DNA from 3 places in the Oenococcus kitaharae DSM 17330 genome. Region 1 is predicted to be linked to each of the others. Evidence: predicted binding sites of a transcription regulator. Region 1 holds the regulator's gene; each other region holds the start of a gene.
The links. The regulator LexA, encoded in region 1, represses DNA repair genes until DNA is damaged. The targets are predictions, from matches to a motif close to CNAACANNTGTTNG.
Positions count from the first base shown of each region.

Region 2: OKIT_RS08965 (sigma factor) is a predicted target of LexA. The motif match lies at 1,347-1,360, and genes of this name have one in related genera.
Region 3: recA (recombinase RecA) is a predicted target of LexA. The motif match lies at 3,308-3,321, and genes of this name have one in related genera.

Region 1 is NZ_CM001398.1:1,439,172-1,446,918, forward strand. Features, by position in the region: gene pyrH (UMP kinase) at 1-329, opposite strand, end outside; gene tsf (translation elongation factor Ts) at 334-1,212, opposite strand; gene rpsB (30S ribosomal protein S2) at 1,256-2,050, opposite strand; gene OKIT_RS07220 (GIY-YIG nuclease family protein) at 2,185-3,177, opposite strand; gene OKIT_RS07225 (lysophospholipid acyltransferase family protein) at 3,198-3,821, shown strand; gene OKIT_RS07230 (YneF family protein) at 3,851-4,057, opposite strand; gene OKIT_RS07235 (DUF896 domain-containing protein) at 4,061-4,366, opposite strand; gene lexA (transcriptional repressor LexA) at 4,495-5,133, shown strand; tRNA gene OKIT_RS07245 (tRNA-Ser) at 5,184-5,272, shown strand; gene OKIT_RS09715 (CPBP family intramembrane glutamic endopeptidase) at 5,707-6,180, shown strand; gene holA (DNA polymerase III subunit delta) at 6,177-7,178, opposite strand; gene OKIT_RS07260 (DNA internalization-related competence protein ComEC/Rec2) at 7,165-7,747, opposite strand, start outside.
Region 2 is NZ_CM001398.1:1,778,620-1,786,366, forward strand. Features, by position in the region: gene nusG (transcription termination/antitermination protein NusG) at 1-429, opposite strand, end outside; gene secE (preprotein translocase subunit SecE) at 503-679, opposite strand; gene OKIT_RS08965 (sigma factor) at 724-1,287, opposite strand; gene rlmB (23S rRNA (guanosine(2251)-2'-O)-methyltransferase RlmB) at 1,492-2,226, opposite strand; gene OKIT_RS08975 (Mini-ribonuclease 3) at 2,219-2,623, opposite strand; gene OKIT_RS08980 (transporter substrate-binding domain-containing protein) at 2,694-3,551, shown strand; gene OKIT_RS08985 (amino acid ABC transporter permease) at 3,555-4,247, shown strand; gene OKIT_RS08990 (amino acid ABC transporter ATP-binding protein) at 4,240-4,992, shown strand; gene OKIT_RS09425 (low temperature requirement protein A) at 5,033-6,181, opposite strand; gene OKIT_RS09000 (tRNA dihydrouridine synthase) at 6,259-7,263, opposite strand; gene OKIT_RS09005 (NlpC/P60 family protein) at 7,265-7,747, opposite strand, start outside.
Region 3 is NZ_CM001398.1:1,733,531-1,741,277, reverse strand. Features, by position in the region: gene yfmF (EF-P 5-aminopentanol modification-associated protein YfmF) at 1-428, shown strand, start outside; gene yfmH (EF-P 5-aminopentanol modification-associated protein YfmH) at 418-1,695, shown strand; gene OKIT_RS08765 (helix-turn-helix domain-containing protein) at 1,716-2,690, shown strand; gene pgsA (CDP-diacylglycerol--glycerol-3-phosphate 3-phosphatidyltransferase) at 2,687-3,247, shown strand; gene recA (recombinase RecA) at 3,364-4,494, shown strand; gene trhA (PAQR family membrane homeostasis protein TrhA) at 4,546-5,211, shown strand; gene OKIT_RS08745 (ABC transporter ATP-binding protein) at 5,252-7,003, shown strand; gene OKIT_RS08740 (ABC transporter ATP-binding protein) at 6,996-7,747, shown strand, end outside.

The DNA of each region.
Region 1 (7,747 bases):
CTCATTTCGATTGCTGTTAAAACACGTGTATCGACACCTGCCTGCTCCAAACTATCAGCTAAAGATAGGGCATTCATCACTGTACCCAGCATACCGATATAATCGGCTCTTGCTCGATCCATACCTGCTTCAGCAGCCGGTTCCCCACGCCACAAATTGCCACCGCCATTGACGATTGCAATTTGGATTTCCGGATATGTCCTCTTAATTTCAGCTAATTCATTTGCAACACGACGAACCGTTGGCAAATCAATTCCGGTTCCAGATTTACCAGCTAGTGCTTCTCCTGAAAGTTTGAGTAGTACACGATGAAATTCTATTCCAGCCATAGAATTACCCGTTGATCTGTTTAGCAATTTCTTCAGCTAAACTCGTCTCTTGTTTCTCAATGCCCTCTCCAACTTGGTAACGGACAAAAGATTCTACTTGAGCACCTTGCTGCTTCAAATATTCGGCAACTGTTTCACCATCACCCTTAACAAAAGGCTGATTCAGCAATGCCAATTCATCCAAGAATTTGCCTAAACGGCCCTCAACAATTTTTTCTTTGATGCTATCAGGCTTGCCGCCCAAATCATCGGCTTTCATCTGGATTGCCTTTTCGTGTTCAACAACTTCACTTGGAACATCTTCTCTGCTGAGATATTTCGGTGCAATGGCTGCGATATGCATCGCAATGTCTTTTGCAACTGCAGCATTTCCGCCTTTAAGCAAAGCGATGACTGAAATCTGACCGCCAAGATGTGAATAATTACCAAAAACCTCGTCATCTTTTTTCTCAATCAGGCTGAAACGGCGAAGCGTAATTTTTTCGCCAGTGTGTGCCGATGTCTGTACGATTTCGTCATTAAGGGTGCCGTCATCAACAGGCAAAGCCAGTGCGGCTTTTAAATCTGCCGGCTTATTTTTGAGGATTGTAGATGCTACCGTATGCAGAAGTGCCAAAAACTGATCATTGCTGGCAACGAAATCAGTTTCCGAATTCAACTCAACAATCACTGAACGATTGCCTTCCTCAGCGACATAGGTCATACCTTCAGCAGCCACACGATCTGCCTTTTTCGCTGCCTTAGCCACGCCGCGTTCTTTCAAAAGGTCAATGGCTTTTGCCATATCGCCATCAGCTTGGACGAGCGCTTTTTTTGCATCCATGATACCTGCGCTGGTTTTTTCGCGCAGTTCTTTAACTTGTGCTGCAGTAATTTGTGCCATTTTCTTTACCTCACAAAAAATCGCCTAAAAAGGCGACTTATTTTTAGTTGTTTGATGAAACTTCTTTGTCTTCTGTATCAACAGGCTGACCTGCGTCTACCTGCTCGCCAGCCGCATCAGCGAAGCCTTCTTCAACAGAAGCCTCGCCTGCGTCTTGTCCCTGGCGGCCTTCAATAATGGCGTCTGCCATCTTCGAAGTAATTAATTTAACTGCACGAATTGCATCATCGTTTGCAGGGATCTTAACGTCAACCAAGTCTGGGTTTCCGTTAGTATCGATCATTGCTACGACCGGAATATTTAATGTACGTGCTTCTTTAACAGCGATTTCTTCTGTTTTTGGGTCAACCACAAACATAACATCAGGAATGTCTTCCATGTCCGCAATGCCACCAAGGAACTTTTCCAACTTTGCTTTTTGTTTGCCCAACTGAGAAGCCTCTTTCTTAGGAAGCTTGTCAAAGGAACCGTCTTCTTCAGCGGCTCTGAGTTCCTTTAAACGGTTGATACGAGTCTTGATCGTATTCCAGTTAGTCAGAGTGCCGCCAAGCCAACGATGATTAACATAGGCAACGCCGGCGCGTTTTGCTTCTTCTTCGATTGCTTCGGTAGCTTGTTTTTTAGTTCCGACAAACAAGAAGTTTGCGCCATCGGCTGCTTCGCCTTTGACCCAGTTATAGGCATCATCTGCCATACGTAAAGTTTTTTGTAAATCGATGATATGAATACCATTACGAGAGGTAAAGATATATTCATCCATCCTTGGATCCCAGCGCCTAGTCTGATGACCGAAGTGTGCGCCGGCCTCTAAAAGTTCTTTCATTGAAATTGCAGCCATTTTGGCCTCCTAATGTTTTTGTCCTTGCAGAAACTTCTACTGCTTTGCCGACTCCAAAGAGCAACGGGCAAAGCATCTATTTCTGCTGTGTATTGGCGAATGCCGTTTAATAGTTTACCTGAATTGCGGGGCAATTACAAGCCTATATACCGTTCCTTCTCCGCACGGGTCAAGCGTTTAAAACGGCTTTCAAAACTTAAAGCCTCATGTTTGCTCGAAAATTTTTCACGATAAACTAAAGTCAGCGGATGGTGTTTATCTACTTTTGTAAATTTAGCACCTCTCTTGGCCTGGTGGGCAGCAAAACGACGGTCGACATCATCACTCGTTCCTGCGTAAAGAAAATTATCTGCCGTCTGGATAACATAAAAATAATAATCTCTTTTTTGAAGCAGCTCTTTGATTTCAGGTGTGTAATTATCCTGCCGATTATAAATTACAAGCGGCTTATCGATCTGAACTTTTGCATTGCTGGCCTGTTTGATAGCCTTGACGAGAACCATTTTAGCTTGGCTCTCTGCCTTGCCGTAGACGAATCGTATTTTGCTAATGCCAAACCCATTTGCAATTGCCTCACTGAAAATATTCGCTATTTTTTCAGCACGATATACAAAATATAGTTTGCCCCTTGATTTCAGATATTTTTTTGACTGTGAGAAAAGCGTATGCAAATTGAAGTTACGGCCATGTCTTGCAAGCGACCGGGATGGGTCCGGGCTCTTGGAAGCGTAATCCTTCTCATCAAAATATGGTGGGTTAGACATAATCAGATCCAGCGAATTCAATGGAAAAATGTCAGCAAGCTGATTAACGTCTGCCTGGAAACTTTGAACCCGATCTTCAAGATTATTCAGTTGAATTGATCTTTTTTCCAATTCGAATAAATCTGAATCAATTTCAATCAACGAAATTTTGCCGCTGCTTTTACGTGCGTAAGCCAACCCGATGATGCCGCTGCCGGATCCAAAGTCAGCAGCTCTCTGCCTTTGAGATCGGCTGTCATCGATAAAATCGGCTAAAATCAAAGCATCAATCCCAAATTTGGGCAAGGAATTATTCTGAATAATTTGCAGTGAATCTGTCACATTTTCAATCTTTTCCTGCGTTTGTAAGGTGTTTTTTGACATTTCTCTATATAATAATAGTCATGTATGTGTTCCTTTTTCGAATCATTCAAGCAATTCGCTGGATAATTAACGGCAAATTAAACATTCAGGGCCGCACTAATATCCCTGAAAATGAACAATTCATTCTCGTTGCGCCGCATCGCACTTGGTGGGATCCCTTGTGGTTTGCCATTGCTCTACTGCCCAAGAAGTTCATTTTCATGGGAAAGAAAGAACTATTTAAAAACAAACTTTTCGCCTGGGCCCTTCGAAAAGTTGGCGTATTCTCTGTCGATAGACAAAATCCAGGCCCGTCGGCGATTAAAATTCCCGTTAAAGAATTGAAAAGCGGCAGCCGAAATTTCATGATTTTCCCTTCCGGTTCTAGGCACTCCTCCCAATTAGAAGGCGGTGCGGTAGTAATTGCCAAAATGTCTGGTAAAAGCCTTCTGCCAGTAGTCTATCAAGGACCATTAGCTTTCAAGGGTTTATTTAAAAGAGGGTCGTCTACGATCGCTTTTGGCCCGCTTATTGAGGTGGGACGAAAAGATTCGATGGCTGATACGATTAATAAGATGCAGGCTGCGTTTACCAAACTTGATCAGCAAATCGATAAAGATTGGCATTACGTTGACCAGCATCCAGAAAAAAAGAATCAAGACTAAAAAACAAACCTCAAATTGGGTTTGTTTTTTTAATAATTTTTTTTCATTTGTGCCATCATCTGATTGATCTGCTTTTGGCTCAAATTTCTGCCCATTGAAGCACCCAACTGACGAAGCATCTGCTCATTGATTGGTGGGTTCTTTTTAAGATAACTTTTCAGTGTAAAACGAGAAACTATCATTCCCGCCGCAAAACCAATAACCAATCCAATCAGCACAAACCATATCCAGTTCATCTACTATCTCAGTCCTTTCTTTTTTTGAATATCAATTACCTTTTTAGGAGTAACTTCCTTACCATTCTTATCGAAAATCTGCATCATTTCAACCTGAGACCGAAAAGCTTTACGAAAATTTGCCAAAAAAGCCGCTCGAAGTGTTTTCTGCTCTTCTTTCTCTGACTCGGTTAATCCCTGAGCCGTCTTTTGCTTTGCAGCTAGTTCGTTAATTCTTGCTCTCAAAGCCTCATTTGCGGCCTGTTCATCTTCGTCAACGATGAATTTCGGTTCATTATGTTCCTCTTCGGATCTTGAATTATCAGTCATCAGAAATCTCCATACTTGCATTATACAAAAAATAATGATTTTCTTAAATTTAACGAACATGTGTTTGTTTTACTTGAAATGTTTGGCTATAATTGCATATAGCAATATCTTAGCAGGAAGGGATTCAAATGACTGAAACAAAACAACTCGGTGTTCTCCGCTATATATACGAAAAACAGAACGAAAAAGGATACCCTCCTACGGTGCGTGAAATTGGCGAAGCAGTGGGGCTTTCATCTACTTCAACTGTCCATGGCCATATTGAGCGTCTGGAAAAACACGGATTACTACATAAAGATCCAACTAAACCGCGTGCTATCGAAATCACTGAAAAAGGTCTCAGAGCGCTAGGCGTGCCAGTAACTCCCGGTAAAGTGCCAGTCATCGGAATTGTCACTGCAGGTATACCTATCTTGGCCGTCGAACAAAATGCCACCGAGTTTCTTCCCCTTCCAGATGACCTTGAGCGTTTTGAAGGTGACCTTTTCGTCCTGCGTGTGTCCGGTACTTCGATGATCAATATCGGCATTTTGGATGGCGATATGGTTTTTGTTCGTAAACAAGATTATGCAGACAATGGCGATATTGTTGTGGCCATGACTAGTGACTTTGGCAATGGCGAAGGCGAAGCCACGGTCAAGCGTTTCTTCAAGGAAGCAGGCCATTATCGCTTGCAACCTGAAAATGACACCATGGCACCGATTATTGTCCATAATGTCGCTATTTTGGGCAAAGTTGTTGGTCTGTATCGTAATTCAATTTATTAAACTTTATTGCTGAAAAAGCCGCTTATTTGTTAGAATGGTTTTTGTAGCTCGGAGATATGGCAGAGCGGTAATGCAGCGGACTCGAAATCCGCCGAACCGATGTAGAGTCGGCGCCGGGGTTCGAATCCCCGTGTCTCCTTCCAATTTCTCTCAAACGGACAGATCAGATATCATTTTGGGTCAATATTTGTCTATTAATTAAAAAGGGAGCAATGCACTGCAGTGAAAAGCAAAAGAGACGTCCTCTTAAAATCTTTTTTAATCTTTTTCTCAACGATTATTTCATTGATCCTTGGTTCAATCCTGGGTTCAATTCTTATTTCTGTTTACCGTTCGTTATTTTATAACAGTACACTTGCAGCAAATCGAGATCCTGTTTTGTTAAGCTGGCTAGCTATTTTAGGTGAAACATTTGCCATACTTTTTATTTTCCTTTTTAATCACTTCTTTTTTAAAATCAGAGTTTCATTCTTTAATCACGGTTTCTTTCTTGGATTGAAAGTAGCCTCGCCAAGTATCTTGTTTATTGTGATAAATTTTCTTGTGTTTTCAAGCCAAAAACATCATCTAACGTTGTTTGAACTTTTTACTGCTGTCGCAGTTTCGCTCTCGGTCGGTATTTTTGAAGAGTATGCGGCACGTGGATTAATGTTGGGGAATCTGTTGTCAGGAGGCGGCCGCACATTTAGTTTCTTAGCAGCAAATTTGTTGTCAGCGATGTTTTTTGCAGGCCTGCATCTGATAAACCTCTTTTCAGCCAGCATAGCCGTGACAGCTATTCAAATGATTTACGTTTTTGCCCTCGGGCTGATTTTCGCCTCCGCCTACATATTCAGTAAAAACCTGTCGGTCACAATCCTGATCCATGCTCTCATCGATGGTTTGGCTTTCGCAGCTAATCCGCAAGCCATTTTCGGACTTGGCAATCCCAAAGTAACCGTGACTCAGTTCGCTTTTCAAGGTATCCTATTGATTATTTTTCTGTATTATACATTTCGCATATTCAAAAAAAATAATCTGGTCGAGGTATCTAAAAAATGGTCCTAAACATTATTTGAAAGAAACATTTCAAATAACATCGTCGGATCTAGTGTTGTCGACTTGAGTCGAAAATCAATTTTGGCTAAATCCAAGTAGGCATTCGACAATTGCGGCATCGTTTGGACGCTGACAGCTTGATTAGCTAATTTTGCCCTATACGGATGTATTTTAAGTTTTTGAGCAAGTTGCGTATCATTGATTGATAGAGCTTTAGCTTGAATCAAAAGACGGTACTGGGATTGAAGCAGTGCATTGATTCGAATAGGCGCTTCTCCTCGATCAATAAGATTAACGTACAGCTGCAAGGCTTTATCCAAATGGCGCCGGTTAATCTCAGTGACCAGATCGAAAGCAGATTCATTCAATTCGGCAGTAACTAGTTCATTGATTTCTTCATGCCCAATGGCTTTCCCTGAAACACCAAAAAGTATTAGTTTGTCCAAATTAGTCATGACCAGTCGCAGGTCAAAAGCCAAACGGCGCAGATAGTAGTTAATAACATCGTCAGCTATTAATACATGAGCTAGTGACAGATGCCGTTTGACAATTTTGAAAACTTCTCTCTCAGGCAATGGTTCAAAATCAACCTGTTCCCCACTCTTAAGAAGAGTTTTAACGATTTTTTTGCGTTTATCTATTTCAATACCAACTGTATTTACGATCAAGGTATTTTCCGATTCGGGATTCTGAAGATAATTCAAAAAAATCTTTTCATCCTGCTTTTCCAAACTGCCCTTAGATGTCAAAAAAACAGGTTGATCCATGATAACAAAACGCCGTCCACCACTGAAAGACATTGTGGCAACATCTTGTAGAACAGCTGGAACTGACTGATCTCTCATATCACTTCTAACAAAGTCCCAAGAACGAAAATTCGCTTCGATTGACTGCTCGATTTTTTTAAAACTCTGTTCTGCTAAAAAATCTTCCTGGCCAGAGAATAAAAGAACCGATGGTAAGGTATTCTGTCTTTGCAATTGTTTACTAAAATCACTCGGTGTCATCAAAATCTCTCGTAAAAGTCTCAAAAAAGCCCTTGTGTCCAGTATAACGAAAACGGATTGCACCATTGGTCTGGGTGTTAAAAACGTGAACATGAAGTTTATCCATCAAAGAAATGACCTCTGCTTTGGGATGACCATAGCGATTATGACGACCTGCTGAAATTAGTCCATAGGTTACTTGCCATTTTTTGAGAACCTCAGCGTCGCTAGAGGTATTTGAACCATGATGCCCTAATTTGAGCAAATCGACTTTCAGTCCTGGAAACCTGCGGCTAATCTGATTTTCCCCTTCTTTAGGCAAATCTCCAGCAGTGAAGAATCTTAGCGGACCCAAAGTCGTCCACAGTGCGATTGAATCCTCATTCTCAGCTTTACCCTGCCCAAAGGGATGCAATATTTTAAAAGGAAAACCTGGCAGATTTGATGAATTGGTTACTTCAATAACCTGAGTTCCTGCTTTTATGAAAGGCTGAAGCTGAATTTTAAAGGGGTCCGTCTGCTTCATACCAGCTGGAATCAGTATATGTTTGACGCTCATGAGATTAAGAATATCCTTGGCGTTGCCGATA
Region 2 (7,747 bases), 340 kb from region 1:
GGCACCACCAACAATTGAAACCGTCTCGCCGACTTCAACATTCAGATCATCAACTTTGCGTTCGATCAGGCCCATGCGGTGCATGATCCGGTCAATCTCATCTTTCGTTACAGGGTTTGGCTTTGATCCTTGTCCATGAGAACCCAAGAATCCAGTCACACCAGGCGTGTTACGGACAACATACCAAGATTGGTCTGTCATCACCATTTCAACCAGCACATAACCAGGGAAATCGTTTTCGACAACCTTTTTCAATTCACCATTAGGCCCAGTCTTAATCGTTTCGTTTTCCGGCACAATGACCTGAAAAATGAAATCAGTCATGCCCATTGATTCACGACGCTGCTCTAAGTTTAGTTTGACACGATTTTCGTAACCAGAATAGGTATGAACCACGTACCAATCCTTTTGTAATTCTTGTTCAACCATTATTGCCTCTTTTTAATCAAAATAAAAAACCTCGGTCGCCCTTGGTCTCTTTAATAACAATTTTAACTGATTTTTATCGATTCATCAACAAGCGAACGCCAAGTCCGACTAAATAATCAACAATTCCAAGAAAGCCGGCAAAAAAAATCGCACTGAAGATCACATAGCTCGTGTCCCGACTGGTCTCACTGCCATTCAGCCAAGTCACTTTTTTCATTTCTGCAATTGTACCTTTAATATAGCGAATCATAGTTAAGTTCATTTTAACAGATTTTTTCCATCTGCTTATGTCCATTATTCGCCTAAACCATAAAAATGTGCGTAAATATCTCTGGTCACACGCTTTTTCCGATAATCCAGCGAGTGCGCTTTGACCTGCTTTTGAACAATTTGCGCCTGTTTTAAATCACCAAACAGTTCTTTAATGGCAAGCGATTCTTTGTCGCCAGCCCGAAAATCAGTTTGGCTGATCGCATCCTCAAAATCCATTTTTGTCTGCGCCTGATTCCACCCGTGATCTACCGGATCATATCCGTTAAAGGCCAGTTCTTCTAAGGACACATTCTGGCGACGGTTCTGTTCCTTTTTAGAATAACTTTTACGCAGCAGATCCATAGCTTTATGCTGCAGTGCAGCGTAATAATAGGTGGTAAATTTGCAGTTCCCATTTGTATGGTAACGACGCACTGCGTGCATGAGAACCGTCAAACACTCACTTTCCCAATCATCCAGCTCCAAAACATTGCTTAAATAATGATAATAAATTTTTCTGACTAACCCCTTAGTGACCAAAATAATGTGTTCATAACCCGTCTCATCCCCTTGACTAATTTTATTCAGTGCCTTTTCTATCCGCATCAACTTAACCTCTTCCAAAATTTAAAGTCAGCTTAGCTTACACGATCGATTAGGATAAGCGAATATATGTTCGTATTTTCAGGAATTATCGTGAATAATGTTTTACTAATAATTAAGGGCACTCGGGGGCGGGGGCTTTTTTCAACAGAAAAACCGCTCAGCTGAGAACAAAGTATTAAAATAATAAAATTTTAATAGATTACATTAAGACCCAATGCGGCGGCTATTAAAGCCTTGATAGATTAATAATGCGGCAGCAACGCCGGCATTCAGCGACTGCACGTGCCCGACCATTGGAATCGTCAGCATTTGATCAACTTTCTTTTTAGTCTGCGGCGAAATGCCGCGTCCTTCATTGCCGATGACCAATGCGACTGGTCCTTTAGCATTCCATTGGGTATAGTCCTGACCTTTCATATCCGTGCCGAAAATCCAAAAGCCTGCATCTTTTAAACTGTCAATAGCATTATTGATGTTGGTCACGCGGGCAACTGGGACGTGCTCAATTGCTCCGGTTGAGATTTTAGCAACTGTTTGCGTCAATTGGACGGCACGTCTTTTCGGAATAATGATCCCATCAATGCCTGCTGCATCAGCCGTTCGTAAAATCGAACCTAAATTCTGCGGATCTTCGATCTCATCTAAAATAACCAAAAAAGGGTCGTGATCAGTTTTTTTGGCTAGAATTTCTGGCAATGACACGTAACTGTAGGCTTCTATTTCAACTGCCACACCTTGGTGGTTGCCATGATCGGTCAATTCGTCCAAACGTCGGTTATCAACTTTAACAATCGGCTGATGACCAATAACAGCCTTCTTTTCAATCTCCAAAACACGATTTTTTGCCAGAGAATCGCTTAAATAAATACGGCTGACGCTTTTATTGTTATCCAGCGCCTCGATGGCGGCATGAATCCCGTATACAACTTCTTTAACCACGTGTCTGCCCGCTTTCTACTTTCTCTATCATCCAATTAATGATCTGATCCAGACGCTTTTGATCATTCTTCAAATATAGATAACCCAAAACAGCTTCAACACCTGTCGAAATCTGATAGGTAGCAAAATCAGTATTTTTGGCCTTCGTATGCGGATGCGAATTGCGTCCACGTTTATAAATCTCGGTCTCTTCTTCAGTTAAAATGTGTTCTTCTTCTAATAAAAAGTAAAGCTTGGCATGTGCTTTGGCAGCAACAAATTCCTTGGATCGTTTTTGAAGATCGTTCACTTTTGTTAATCCCGTGGAAAGTAAATAAGTTCTAATTTTCAGTTCATCAACGGCATCGCCGATAAAAGCCAGCGAAAGTCCATTGAAACCCTTGACATCTGTAATCATGGTCTTTATTATAGTGTGCAATTCACTTATTTTAGTGTGAAGATTTAATTATTTAGGAGAAAGTTTTAAAATGAAAAAATTAGTAAGCAAGTTTTTTAGCGGTTTAGTGTCGGCGATTGCAGTTACTGGTATTTTTGCGACAGCTGGAAGTCAAGTTCAAGCGGCGGGAAATAAACAGGATGTGCTGTATTCGAAGATCAAAACCCGAGGGAAATTGATTGTTGGTACGTCTGCTGATTTCCCGCCGTATGAATTTTTAGCACAAAAGAATGGCAAGCAGACGCCAGCAGGTGCCGATATGAGTTTGGCTAAAAGGTTGGCTAAGGGTCTGGGCGTCAAACTAGAAATCAAAAATATGTCTTTTGATTCTCTACTCGTGGCTCAAAAATCCGGCAGAGTTGATGTCTTAATTGCCGGCATGGGTTCAACGCCGGAAAGAAAAAAACAAGTAGATTTTTCAATTCCATATTACACAGCGAAAGAGACTCTTGTCATCAACAAATCTGAAGCCAAGAAAATTAAGTCTTATAAAGACCTAGCTGGTAAAAGAGTTGGCGTTCAAACCTCAGCACGTCAGGAAAGTCTGATCAAAAGCTCATTGGCGAAAAATAAACTCTCAGCTGCTCATTTCGTGCAGATGCAGTCCAACAACGATTTAATTTTGGCTTTGCAGACTAATAAAATTGACGCCGTTGCTTTATCAGGCGGTGTCGGCCAGGCTTATGCACACAGCGTATCGGGTTTGAAGTACGTTTACGCAAGCTATCCTAAAGGTGTGCAGAACGAAGAAGGCATGCAGGTTGTGATCCCAAAGCATCAGCAAACACTGGTTGCGCATATTAACAAAACTATCAAAAAAGTTAACAAGCAAAAAGTATTTCCAAAATGGATCGCACAAGCTGGCAAGCAATTAGGTAAGGCAAAGTAAGTGATGAATTTTTTATCCAACACGCTGGCTTGGCGCTTTAGAGACGAGATTTTATCCGGTTTAGAAGTGACGCTGGTTATTTCTATCGCGTCAGTTATTATCGGCTCGATTTTAGGTTTGATCATTGCACTCATGCATATGTCGCATCATAAGACAATCCGGGCAGTTGCCGGTACTTATGTCGAAATTCTTAGAGGCACGCCGATGATTGTACAGTTGGAATTCGTGTACTTTTCGCTGCCTTTGATCTTGGGTGCCATTCTATCGGTCACAGGTATCCATATTCAGCCAAATATTGCCACAATTCCGGCCGGCATTATTGCCGTTTCGATTAATTCATCAGCTTATGTTTCAGAAGCTATTCGCGGTGGATTTAATTCGGTTAATATCGGTCAGACCGAGGCAGCAAGATCATTAGGCCTTTCGCAGAGAACAACAATGCGTTTTGTTGTCATTCCGCAGGCTTTGAAAAATATTTGGCCGGCATTGGGAAATGAATTCGTCGCCCTGATCAAAGAGTCGTCAATTGTCCTGATTATCGGTGCACCTGATATCATGTACCAAATAAATAACATGCGAGCAACTACTTTTAACGGCGTAACACCTTTAATTATTGCAGCTGCTATTTATTTCATACTCACTTTCAGCCTATCTAGAATCATGAAACATTTTGAAAGGAAGATGAAACATGACTGAAGATACGATTATCGAATTAAAGGGGCTAACCAAGAAATTCGGCAAATCACTTGTTTTGGATCATATTAATGCGAAAATCAACCGTTCTGAAGTAGTGACTTTGATCGGCCCTTCCGGAACCGGAAAATCAACTTTAATCCGTGACCTGAACATGCTGGATACGCCGACTTCGGGATCTGTGTTGTTTGAAGGTCAGGATCTAACAACTTTAAAGGATAAAGAATTGGACGCTGTCCGCCGTAAAATGGGGATGGTGTTTCAATCATTCAACCTCTTTCCACACTTAAATGTTGAACGCAATATTACCTTAGCACCAGTTAAATTAGGTTTGATCCCGGCTTCTCAAGCGCGGGCAAAAGCTCAGGAATTATTGGAAAAAGTCGGTCTGACAGAAAAAATCGATGCCTTCCCCAGTTCCTTATCAGGCGGGCAGGCACAGCGTGTCGCCATTGCAAGAGCACTTGCGATGAACCCGGATGTGATGCTCTTTGATGAACCAACCTCAGCGCTGGATCCAGAAATGGTCGGCGAAGTATTGAAAGTCATGCAGGATTTAGCAGCTGAAGGTATGACAATGGTTGTTGTCACGCATGAAATGGGATTTGCCAAAAAAGTTGCTGATCGCGTCTGGTTTTTAGATCAGGGTAAGATTGCCGAAGACGCTAAGCCCGATGAATTTTTCTCTCACCCGCAAAATCCGCGGGCACAGGAATTTCTCAGCAAACTGCTCGAAGTTAATAATTAAATAAAAACCCGCTCATAACCTGTGAGCGGGTTTTTATGTACTAATTTTCAGCTTTGACCGGTTGGATATAACGATAATGCAAAATGACCAGCAGCATAATCAGGTCTAGGCACAGAATCATCCAACTTTTATGCAGAAAAGCCACGGCCAGCATAGCAGCAAACTCAAACATGAAAAATAAAGGTTTATTTTCACCTTGTGCTTGTTGATCGTGCGAAGTGATCTTCTGGATCAGCCACATCACAAAAAGGCTTGCAAACAGCAAAAATGACAGCCAGAGCCTTTGTGTCAGCTGATCTTTCTCCAAGACAAAAATGAGAAAAACACCAAAAAGCATTACTGCATAGATATCCAGCAAAAAAAGCCAGCGTACAGCCATAACCTGAATCGAGGAGGCCATCTGTACATGCAATTCACCAATCACCTGGTAATAGACAGCTGTCACCAAAGCGACGAGAACAATGCTCATAATAAACTCTGTTAGGCCAAGCATTGTCACCGGATGACCAATAGCTTCATAAAGGCCAACAATCACTTCGCCTAAAGCGATCATCGTCATCAGGCCGTACCGCTCAATCAGCGAATCCTTCAAAACAAAAGGCATATGCGTGTTTTCATATTCTCGTCTCAAACGCGGATTTGCGAAAAAAACAACCAGATAATTGATCAGCAGCGTGGCTAAAATGATCACAAACTTACCAGCTGTTGGTGCAAATAGGCCAATATGCAGCAAAAGCAGAGCAAAGCTGTAGACTGTCGCCCAGGCACGCGATGCCGGCCCATGTGTCGGATCAAAATGGCCGATAATGTACCAAACCGCAATCAGCAGCAATTCCATCGGCACAAAAGCAATTAAGATATTTGTATAATTGCCAGCAATCGCATCAGGAATAAACAAGGCAGCAATACCTGCCAAAATCAGCTGAACATTAATAATCAAAACATTCAGGATACTATCATTGCCGTGGTTGTCAAAATAGCCCGAGGTCTCATGCCAGCTCCAAAAGAACCAGAAAAACAAGACACTAGCATTGAAAAAACGCGGCCATGAAAAATCTGCCACTAATCCGCTGGTCAGCCTTTCCAAAACAACCGAAAAAATTAAATCGTAGAATAGTTCCAACCAGCTGATTTTACGGTGCCTGATTTGTTCGGTAATATTCCTTGGTCTTCCAAAAAAGTTCAGCATCTTGATCTGCCTCAATTATTTAAGATTATAAAACATCCGCCAAAGGGCTCAGCCATTTTTGTTCTATATCACAACATTCAGCTGAGGCTGCAGGCTCGTTCACGCAGTTCGGTGATAATCGCACGGGCCTCATCAGAACTATGTGTGTTGACCAAGCGGTCCCGATACTTTGCGGCCTCAGCCAGCCCACGAACATAAATTTTGAAGAAACGTCGCAAGGCTTCAAAACGTTTCGGCCCAACCTCAGCAACATATTGGTCATATAAATCTAACTGAAATCCAAAAAGATCCAAGAGCTCCCCTAGGGAATGTCGCTGGGGTGTCTTTTCAAAACAGTAAGGATTTTCAAAAATACCGCGGCCAATCATAATTCCATCCAACCCAGGATGCTGCTCAGCCAATTCGATGCCTTGCCGCCGTGTCTTGATATCGCCGTTTATCTGCAGCATTGTCTGCGGTGCAATTTTGTCTCGCATCTTGACGATCTGATCAATCAGCTCAAAATGTGCCGAGACCTTGCTCATTTCCTTTCGCGTACGTAAATGAACAGTTAGGACTCTAACATCCTGCCGTAAAAGCCAAGGCAGCCAATCATTCATTTCGTCCACACGAGAAAATCCTAATCGCGTCTTCACAGAAACCGGCAGCCCTGCCATTTTGCTAGCAGCGATCACATCGGCAGCCGTCTGCATATGACGGATTAAATCCGAACCACCGCCGTTTTTAACGACGGTTGAATCGGGACAACCCATATTCAAATCAATTGCCTTAAAACCTTGATTTTTGACCGCTTCAGCAGCCCTTGCAAATGCTTCAGGCTGGTCGCCCCATAGTTGGACAACCGGCCGCTGCTGTTCATTAGGTGAAACATGCAGCCGGCCCATCACAGAAAATTTGGCTTTCGGGTGTGTAATACTTAACGCATTTGTGAATTCCGTATTAAAAACGTCCGGCGCGGCCGCCTTTGCGACCACTTGACGAAAAACGCTATCCGTGACAGCCTCCATTGGTGCCAGACTAAAAAAAGGCTCACCAGATTTCTTTGCATTTGTCTGAATGTGATCCCAAAAATCTGCTGTCATATTAGTAAATACCCTCAAATGCGACAGGCGATCCTGTGACTGCTTGTATCTGAACCCGACTATTCGGGCCTTTTAAACCGATCGATTGGCCACCGCCAATGTACATAGCCACGCTGAACTCAGCGCCCTTTCTCCCCCAAAAAAGCAGGTCTCCAGGCAAAGATTGGGCGTAATTCTTTTCTCGCCTTCCGGCTTGGCGCAGACTAGCAGCCTGGACATACACTTTGTCTCCAATGTCGCTAAGACCAGAAATCAAGCGCAAATATGCAACAAAACCCGGTATATCCAATCCTTTTTGATCATTTCCGCCCCAGACAAAAGGAATATTCAGCAAAGATACAGCATTGGCTAGTGTCCTTTTTACTGAGATAATTTCTCGAGTTTGATATTTTTTTGGAATTGCAGTTGGTGACTTGCGTACGGGCTGATACACATCAGGCCCGAAAACAGTATCCTCGCGTCTAATCCGCTGCAGATTTTTAAA
Region 3 (7,747 bases), 290 kb from region 1:
GCCTTTTTGGTGGTTCGAGTCAATCTTTGCTTTTTTTGAATATCCGTGAAAAATTACATCTGGCTTATTACGCAAATTCAACTTTTTTCGCCGTTGATGGTTGGATGACCGTTCAGGCAGGATTGGATAAGGATAATGTCGAACTTGTTAAAAATGAGATTGATCTGCAGCTGGAACGAGTTAAAAAGCAGGATTTTTCCAATGATTTGTTTACCACGATCAAAGAGGAGCTAGTTGCAGCTATTCAGGCGGGCGAGGACTACGAAGAGACTGCCATTGAGAAATCGATCAATGCTTTTTTGACTGGTTACGCTCTTTCCAGCAGCCAAATTATAGCCGTGATCCAATCTGTGACGCCTCAGCAGGTAGCAGATTTTGCAAAAAAGTCGGTAAAGCAAGCAGAGGCGGTTTTGATTAATGAAGATTGACGAATATTCGCAATTTAAACAGACTGTTTACAGTGAAACACTGACAGATGGTTTGAAAGTGACTTTGATGCCTAAGAAAGATTTTCATTCAGTTTTTGCCGCATTGTTCGTTGATGCGGGTGCTGTTGACCAGAAAATCGTCGATGAAAATGGCAAAGTGGTCACTTTTCCTTCGGGCATTGCGCATTTTGCTGAACACAAGATGTTTGAAAAAGAGCAGGGAGATGTGGACCAAATATTTAGCCGCTATGGTGCATTTTCAAATGCTTATACGAGCCAATCCCGCACTGTTTACTACTTTCAGGGAACAGAGGAGATTGCCGCATCGATCCGGCTGCTGCTGCATTTTGTTCAGGAACCTTATTATACGCAGAGTTCTATTAACAAGGAGCAGGGGATCATTGGCCAAGAGTTGGTCATGTACCAGGATATGCCGGATTGGGCACTTTCTTTTGGATTGATGGGTAATTTATACGCTCAACAGCCCTTGGCCCAAGATATTGCCGGCAAAGTATCGACGATCAGCCAATTAACCAGCGACATGCTTTATCAGTTTCACAAATACTTTTATCAGCCAAGCAATCTGCACCTCAAAATTTCAGGAAACATTGATCCACAGGCGACTATGGCTTTAATCAGAGACACGCAAAGGGAATTGTCGCGCCCGAAAATAGCGTTTACGTCGATGAGTTTGTTTGATAATCAAATCCCGATCCTTGCGTCAGGCAGCAGAAAGATGCCGATTTCTCAAACTTTAATTACAGCCGGTATTAAAGGCATAAACATGCCATCGAGCCGGGATGAAGCTATTGATTTGGCTTTTGCAAGTGATTTACTGCTGGATCTTTATTTTTCTGATTCATCTGACTGGTACATGAAAAATTACGATGCAGGTATTTTGAATGACGATTTTATGGCACAAGCAGAAATTGGCCGCAATTATCAGTTCATTAGTTTTAGCGGCCATGGCAAACAACAGAAAGCCTTCCAAGAGATTTTGTCTCAGTTAAAGCGCATATCTTTCGATAGCCGTTTAGCAAATGAATTCGAGGTCCAAAAATCAGCTACTTTTGGTGAGCTGTCGATGTCTTTGGATCAGTTGGAAAACAACGTTTTCACAGTTTTAGATGAATATGATACGGATAGCAATGTTTTTCAAATTACAGATAATCTCAAAAGCCTCACTTATAAGCGAGCAGTGGCTTTATTTGAAAAATATTACGATATAAATTCATTTAGTCGTTTTTCGATCGAACCGTTAGATTAAGATTGTTATAATCTTAATGAATGGATACTGATTACCAATCAATTGGAAAACGGCTGCAAGATGCACGTGAACAGCATGGTTTGACCTTAGAAGATATCTCCTCGTCGACTAAAATTCAAGTTCGTTATCTGCAAGCAATCGAAAATGGCCAAGTGAATAGGCTGCCTGGCCCTTTTTATGTGAAGGCATTTATACGTCAATACGCTAATACAGTGGACCTTGATCCAAATACAATTTTGGATACCATGCCAGCTGCAGATCGTGCTCGCCAGCCTAAAGATGACGGCGAGATTAAAGCCGGCCAGAACAGAGGTGTTTCTGCGCACTTATTTGATGGCTTTTCGGAAAACAAGCAGGAAGAGCGAGACAAAGATGCGAATGATTCTCTGTCTAATAATTCTATTCGAGTAGGGTCTGACAGGATTCCGCGTGCCGGCATGAATCTCTCCACACCAGTTACCCGCCGCCTGCTCAGCCGCCTGCCCGTTATTTTTCTAATTGTTGCGTTAATTATTCTGGCCTTTGCCTTATGGCTGGCATTTGGTAGAATTCGGCCAAGTTTATTTAGCCAGAATCCGGTTAATTCAAGTTCAACGAGTATTTCACAATCTAGCAGCAGCCGGCCGCAGTCCAGTAGTTCATCTGCCTCGTCTTCGTCCAATAGCCAGACGCAGCCTTTATCGAAACCGCAGTTTCAAAATAACACGGCGACCATGACCTTCTACGATACGGCGGACCATACGATTCAGATCCAGGCGGCCAATGCCGGATGGACGACAGTGACAGTGGATAATGTCCGTCAGTTTGCCAGTACAATTGCAGCAGGTGCCGAGCACGATACAACGCTAAGTGGTGACCAGAATCAAATTGTGATTCATTTAGGCAATCCATACAACACGAGAATCCTGTTTGATAATCAAGATACGCAGTTTATGTCTGGCTCATCGATTCTGATTACGAATATAATTATTAGACGGGAGAAAACACCGCAATGAATTTGCCTAATAAATTAACAACCTTTCGAATTTTAATGATTCCTTTATTTATTTTAATCTTATCGCTGCCTATCAATTGGTCGACGACATTCGGCCGGCCAAGTGGCTGGCTGCTGGCTGCTGTTATTTTCGCCTTGGCTTCGTTGACCGATTTACTCGATGGCAGAATTGCCAGGTCACGTCATTTGGTGACTAATTTTGGCAAGTTTGCTGATCCTTTGGCTGATAAACTGCTGGTGATGACCGCTTTGATCTTTCTGACTCAATTTGGCGCTGTTCCGGCTTGGATGACCGCTATTATTGTTATCCGCGAACTAGCCATCACAGGGTTAAGGACCTTAATTGTTGAAAATAACGGTACGGTTATGGCTGCACAGATGCCTGGCAAAATCAAAACATTCACACAGATGTTTGCCATTATTTTCCTGTATTGCAGCAACTTCGGCAGTCCTATTCCGATTGGGCAGATCTTAATTTATCTTGCTGTGATTTTTACAATTTATTCAGGGATCGATTATTTCGTTCAGAACCGTTCAGTATTCTCGGATGGCATGTGATTTAAAAAAATGCCCATGGTTTCGTATAACCACTGTAGAAAGTTAAGTATTTTTTAAATACGAACAAGCGTTCGCATTTTCTTGACTTTCGTAGCATAATAGATTGGTGAGGTTTTATGTCTGATGGAAGAAAGGCCGCATTAAATGCGGCATTAAAAAAAATTGAAAAGGATTTCGGCAAGGGATCGATTATGCGTTTAGGCGAAAATGCGCACACAAAGGTCGACGTGGTTTCAACCGGTTCTTTAAAATTAGATATTGCTTTAGGTGTTGGCGGTTATCCAAAGGGAAGAATCATCGAGGTGTTTGGCCCTGAGTCTTCTGGCAAGACGACTGTCGCGCTTCATGCTGTTGCCGAGATTCAAAAAAAGGGCGGCACGGCTGCTTATATTGATGCTGAAAATGCACTGGACGCGAAATATGCAGCTGCTTTAGGTGTTAATGTCGATGATCTGCTTCTGAGCCAGCCGGATACAGGCGAGCAAGGTTTGGAAATCGCTGATGATTTGGTTAATTCAGGTGCGATCGATATGCTGGTCGTTGATTCGGTTGCAGCTCTTGTCCCAAGGGCTGAAATTGAGGGGGAGATGGGAGATGCCCATGTGGGCCTGCAAGCGCGTTTGATGAGCCAAGCTTTGAGGAAATTGGCCGGTACTCTGAACCGAACAGGCACAATTGCCATTTTTATCAATCAGATTCGTGAAAAAATCGGGGTTATGTTTGGCAATCCCGAGACAACACCTGGCGGTCGCGCTTTGAAGTTTTATTCAACGGTACGTTTAGAGGTACGCCGGTCAACACAGATTAAAGACGGTACGAATATTATTGGTAATAATACGAAAATCAAGGTTGTCAAAAACAAAGTTGCACCACCTTTCAAAGTAGCCGAAGTGGATATTATGTATGGCAAAGGCATCAGTCAGACAGGTGAATTAATTGATTTGGCCGTTGATAAAGATATTATCGACAAGTCGGGCGCTTGGTATGCCTATAAAGGTGAAAAAATTGGTCAGGGACGCGTTAATGCAATTGCTTGGTTGGAAGACCCTGAACATCAAAAAGAACATGATACGATCTTTCAGGCGGTACGTGATGCTTATGGTATTGGCGCCAAAAAAAAAGTGACAACTGATACTGGCAAGGCTGTACCAATAGAAGATAGCAGCAGCGATCCTTTTGCTGACCCTAATTACAATCCAAAGGCCAGTGAATCTGACGATGCATTGACTGATGATGATATTTATTAATTTTTAAAAATCCGATGTTGTCGGATTTTTTTATAGAGTAAACTTGAACCAATGCAGACTACAAAAAACAATTTCAAACACCGCGTTAAAACATTTGGTTTGGTTGAAGAGATCTTTAATTCGATTACACACGGTTTAGGTTTAATAGCCGCGATTGTCGGAATTATATTTCTTTTCATCAAAGTCATCGACAAGGGCTACACGTCGGCTGTTGCCTTAACGGCATTCATTATCTATGCTGTCTGTTTGATCATTTTTCTGCTCAATTCTACTTTGTTTCATGCACTAATTTTCACAAGAGCCGCTTGGGTCTTTCAACATTTTGATCATCTGGGTATTTTTTTGATCATTCTAGCCACCTACACGCCCTTTTGCTGGGTCTTTATCAAGGATCCCGTTGCGATTTGGATTTGGGTTGCCAATCTCATTTTGGCACTTGCTGGTATCGTTTATGATTTCTTGTTTATTGGGCGCTATCGCTGGATCACTGTTTTGATTTATTTAGCTATGGGTTGGTTAATTGCCGTGATGTTCCCAATCATTCATCACAGCGTACCAGTATATTCGCTTTGGCTGTTATTTTTTGGTGGAATTGCTTATTCAGCAGGTACTTTTTTCTATTTGAATACTAAAATCTGGTGGAATCATGTTTGGTGGCATTTATTTGTGCTCTTAGGTACAGCTGCCATGTATTTTGCCATCTATCTTTCCATGTAATTGTATACTGCAAATAAGCGTAAGATAGATTTTAAAGTACATGTTCAAACTTGCCTTTAAAAATCTCAATAAATTGCTTGTCTCTTTCGCCTTTTTTTGCCTGTTTTTTCAAGTAGCGGCGGATTTGATTCTGCCTTCAATTACTGCCGATATTGTCAATATCGGTGTTGTGAGGAAAAACATTCCGTATATCTGGCACACGGGCTTGATTATGCTAGCCGTGAGTTTGTTAGGCATTATCGGTGCTGTATGTAACCAGCTGATAGCTGCGACGTCGTCACAGAAATTGGGTGTTAAACTGCGGCATTTTTTGTTTGCCAAAATTACGGCAATGGCAACGGCCGATTTCACTAAGATTGGTGAAGCCTCTTTGATTACTAGAACAACGAACGATGTTGTCCAGATGCAGAATGTGACCTACTCGATGCTTCGGATGATGGTGAGGGCACCGATGATGTTGGCTGGTGCGAGCCTGATGGCCTATTTTCAAAGTCCTCAATTAATGCTCGTCTTTGTAGCTGCCATCCCGATTTTGGCGATTGTCGTTTTACTGATTATGAGAAAGTCTGTGCCGCTTTTTAGAAAGATACAAGGGTTAACTGATCGCATTAATCTTGTGTTCCGAGAAGGGCTGACCGGTGTTCGGGTGATACGCGCTTTTAATCAGGATGCCTTTGAACAAAGACGCTTTGCTCGAGCTAATGGGAATTTGACTGATAATGCGATTAATGCCTATGTGACAACGAGCCTGATGAGTCCAACCATGACTTTTATTATCAGCGCTTCGAATATTGCCATTGTTTGGTTCGGTGCACATCTGATTGCCGGCAGCCAGATGCCGATTGGAAACTTGTTATCTTTTATTACTTATGCCACACAGATGCTGTTTGCATTTATGCAGTTGTCGATGATTTTTGTTATTGTACCCAGAGCTCAGGCATCCGCCCAGCGCATTCAGGAAGTTCTGGCTATTTCTGATACCATTCTTGATTCAAATAACGCTCAAACCGTGCCGAATATTACAAGTATTCGTTTTGCACATGTTGATTTTGCCTTCTCGCATTCAGCCGCGAGGGTATTAAAGGATATTAATCTGCAAGTTGGGCGTGGACAAACACTAGCAATTATCGGTGGTACAGGATCTGGGAAAAGTAGTTTAATTAATTTAATTCCCAGATTATTCGATCCGACAAAGGGTAGTGTATCAATCAACGACATTGATATTCGCCAATTCCGCCAAAGTGATTTGCATGAAAAAATTGCCTTTGCTAGTCAGAAATCTTTTTTATTCCAAGGCACTATTCGCAGCAATCTGCATTATGGCAATCCAAAAGCCAGTGAAGAAGAGATGTGGCAGGCGCTTCACACTGCTCAGGCTGACGCCTTTGTCAAAAAACAAGGCGGACTGGATGCACCTGTTGAGCAGAATGGCCAGAACTTTTCAGGAGGCCAAGTACAACGCCTGTCGATTGCAAGGGCTATTTTGAAAGATGCGGATGTCTACATTTTTGATGATACATTTTCTGCTCTGGATTTTAAGACCGATGCATTACTCAGGGCAGCACTGCATAAAGACAGCAAGATCAATCGGGCAATTAAAATTATTGTGGCACAGCGTATTTCAACGATTGCTGATGCAGACAGGATTCTCTTATTAGAGCAAGGTAGGATTTCAGCCTTTGGAACGCATACCGAATTGTTAAAAACTAGTACTGTCTATCGTGAGATCGTTAATTCTCAGCTGCATCGGGTTGACGCAGCTGCTGCGTTATCCGGAGACGAACATGCGTAATCCGGCTTCGAGAATGCGAGGCGGCAGCGGGCCAAGACCAATGGCACGGATTGCCGAACACGCTCATAATTTTTGGGGGACAACCTTTAGATTATTCAGATATTTGGGGAAAAATTGCTTCGGTGTCATCTTTTCGATTGCCTTGGCAATTATTTCGGTGCTGTTATCTGTCAGCGTACCGAAAATTTTAGGCGAAGCTACGACGATCATCTATCGTGGTGTTCGTGCCGGCTTGCAGTCGGGACGTTACCGGATTGATTATCATGCAATTATTTCAATTCTAGTGCTTGCATCTGTTTTATATGTTCTGTCTGCTCTGATGAGTTTTTTGCAGCAAGTGATAATGACTCATATATCACAACGTACCGTTTTTCGTCTACGTGCAGAATTTAAAGCCAAGATGGCCCGCCTTCCCGTGAGTTATTACGATCAGCACCAAAATGGCGATATGATGAGCCGCGTTGTTAATGACATGGATAACATTTCTGGGACTTTGCAGCAGGCTTTAATTCAAATTGCGGTCTCATCGATCACATTTGTTGCCGTGATTATTTTTATGCTGTCGATTAGCTGGATTCTGTCATTGCTGGCTTTTACGACGATTCCAATCAGCATTCTTCTTGTACGCTGGATTGCACCACACGCTCAGAAACTGTTTAGTAGACAGCAGGAGGTTCTTGGTTCGATGAACGGCCAGGTGGAAGAAACTTTTTCTGGTCATTTAATTATTAAAACTTTTGATCG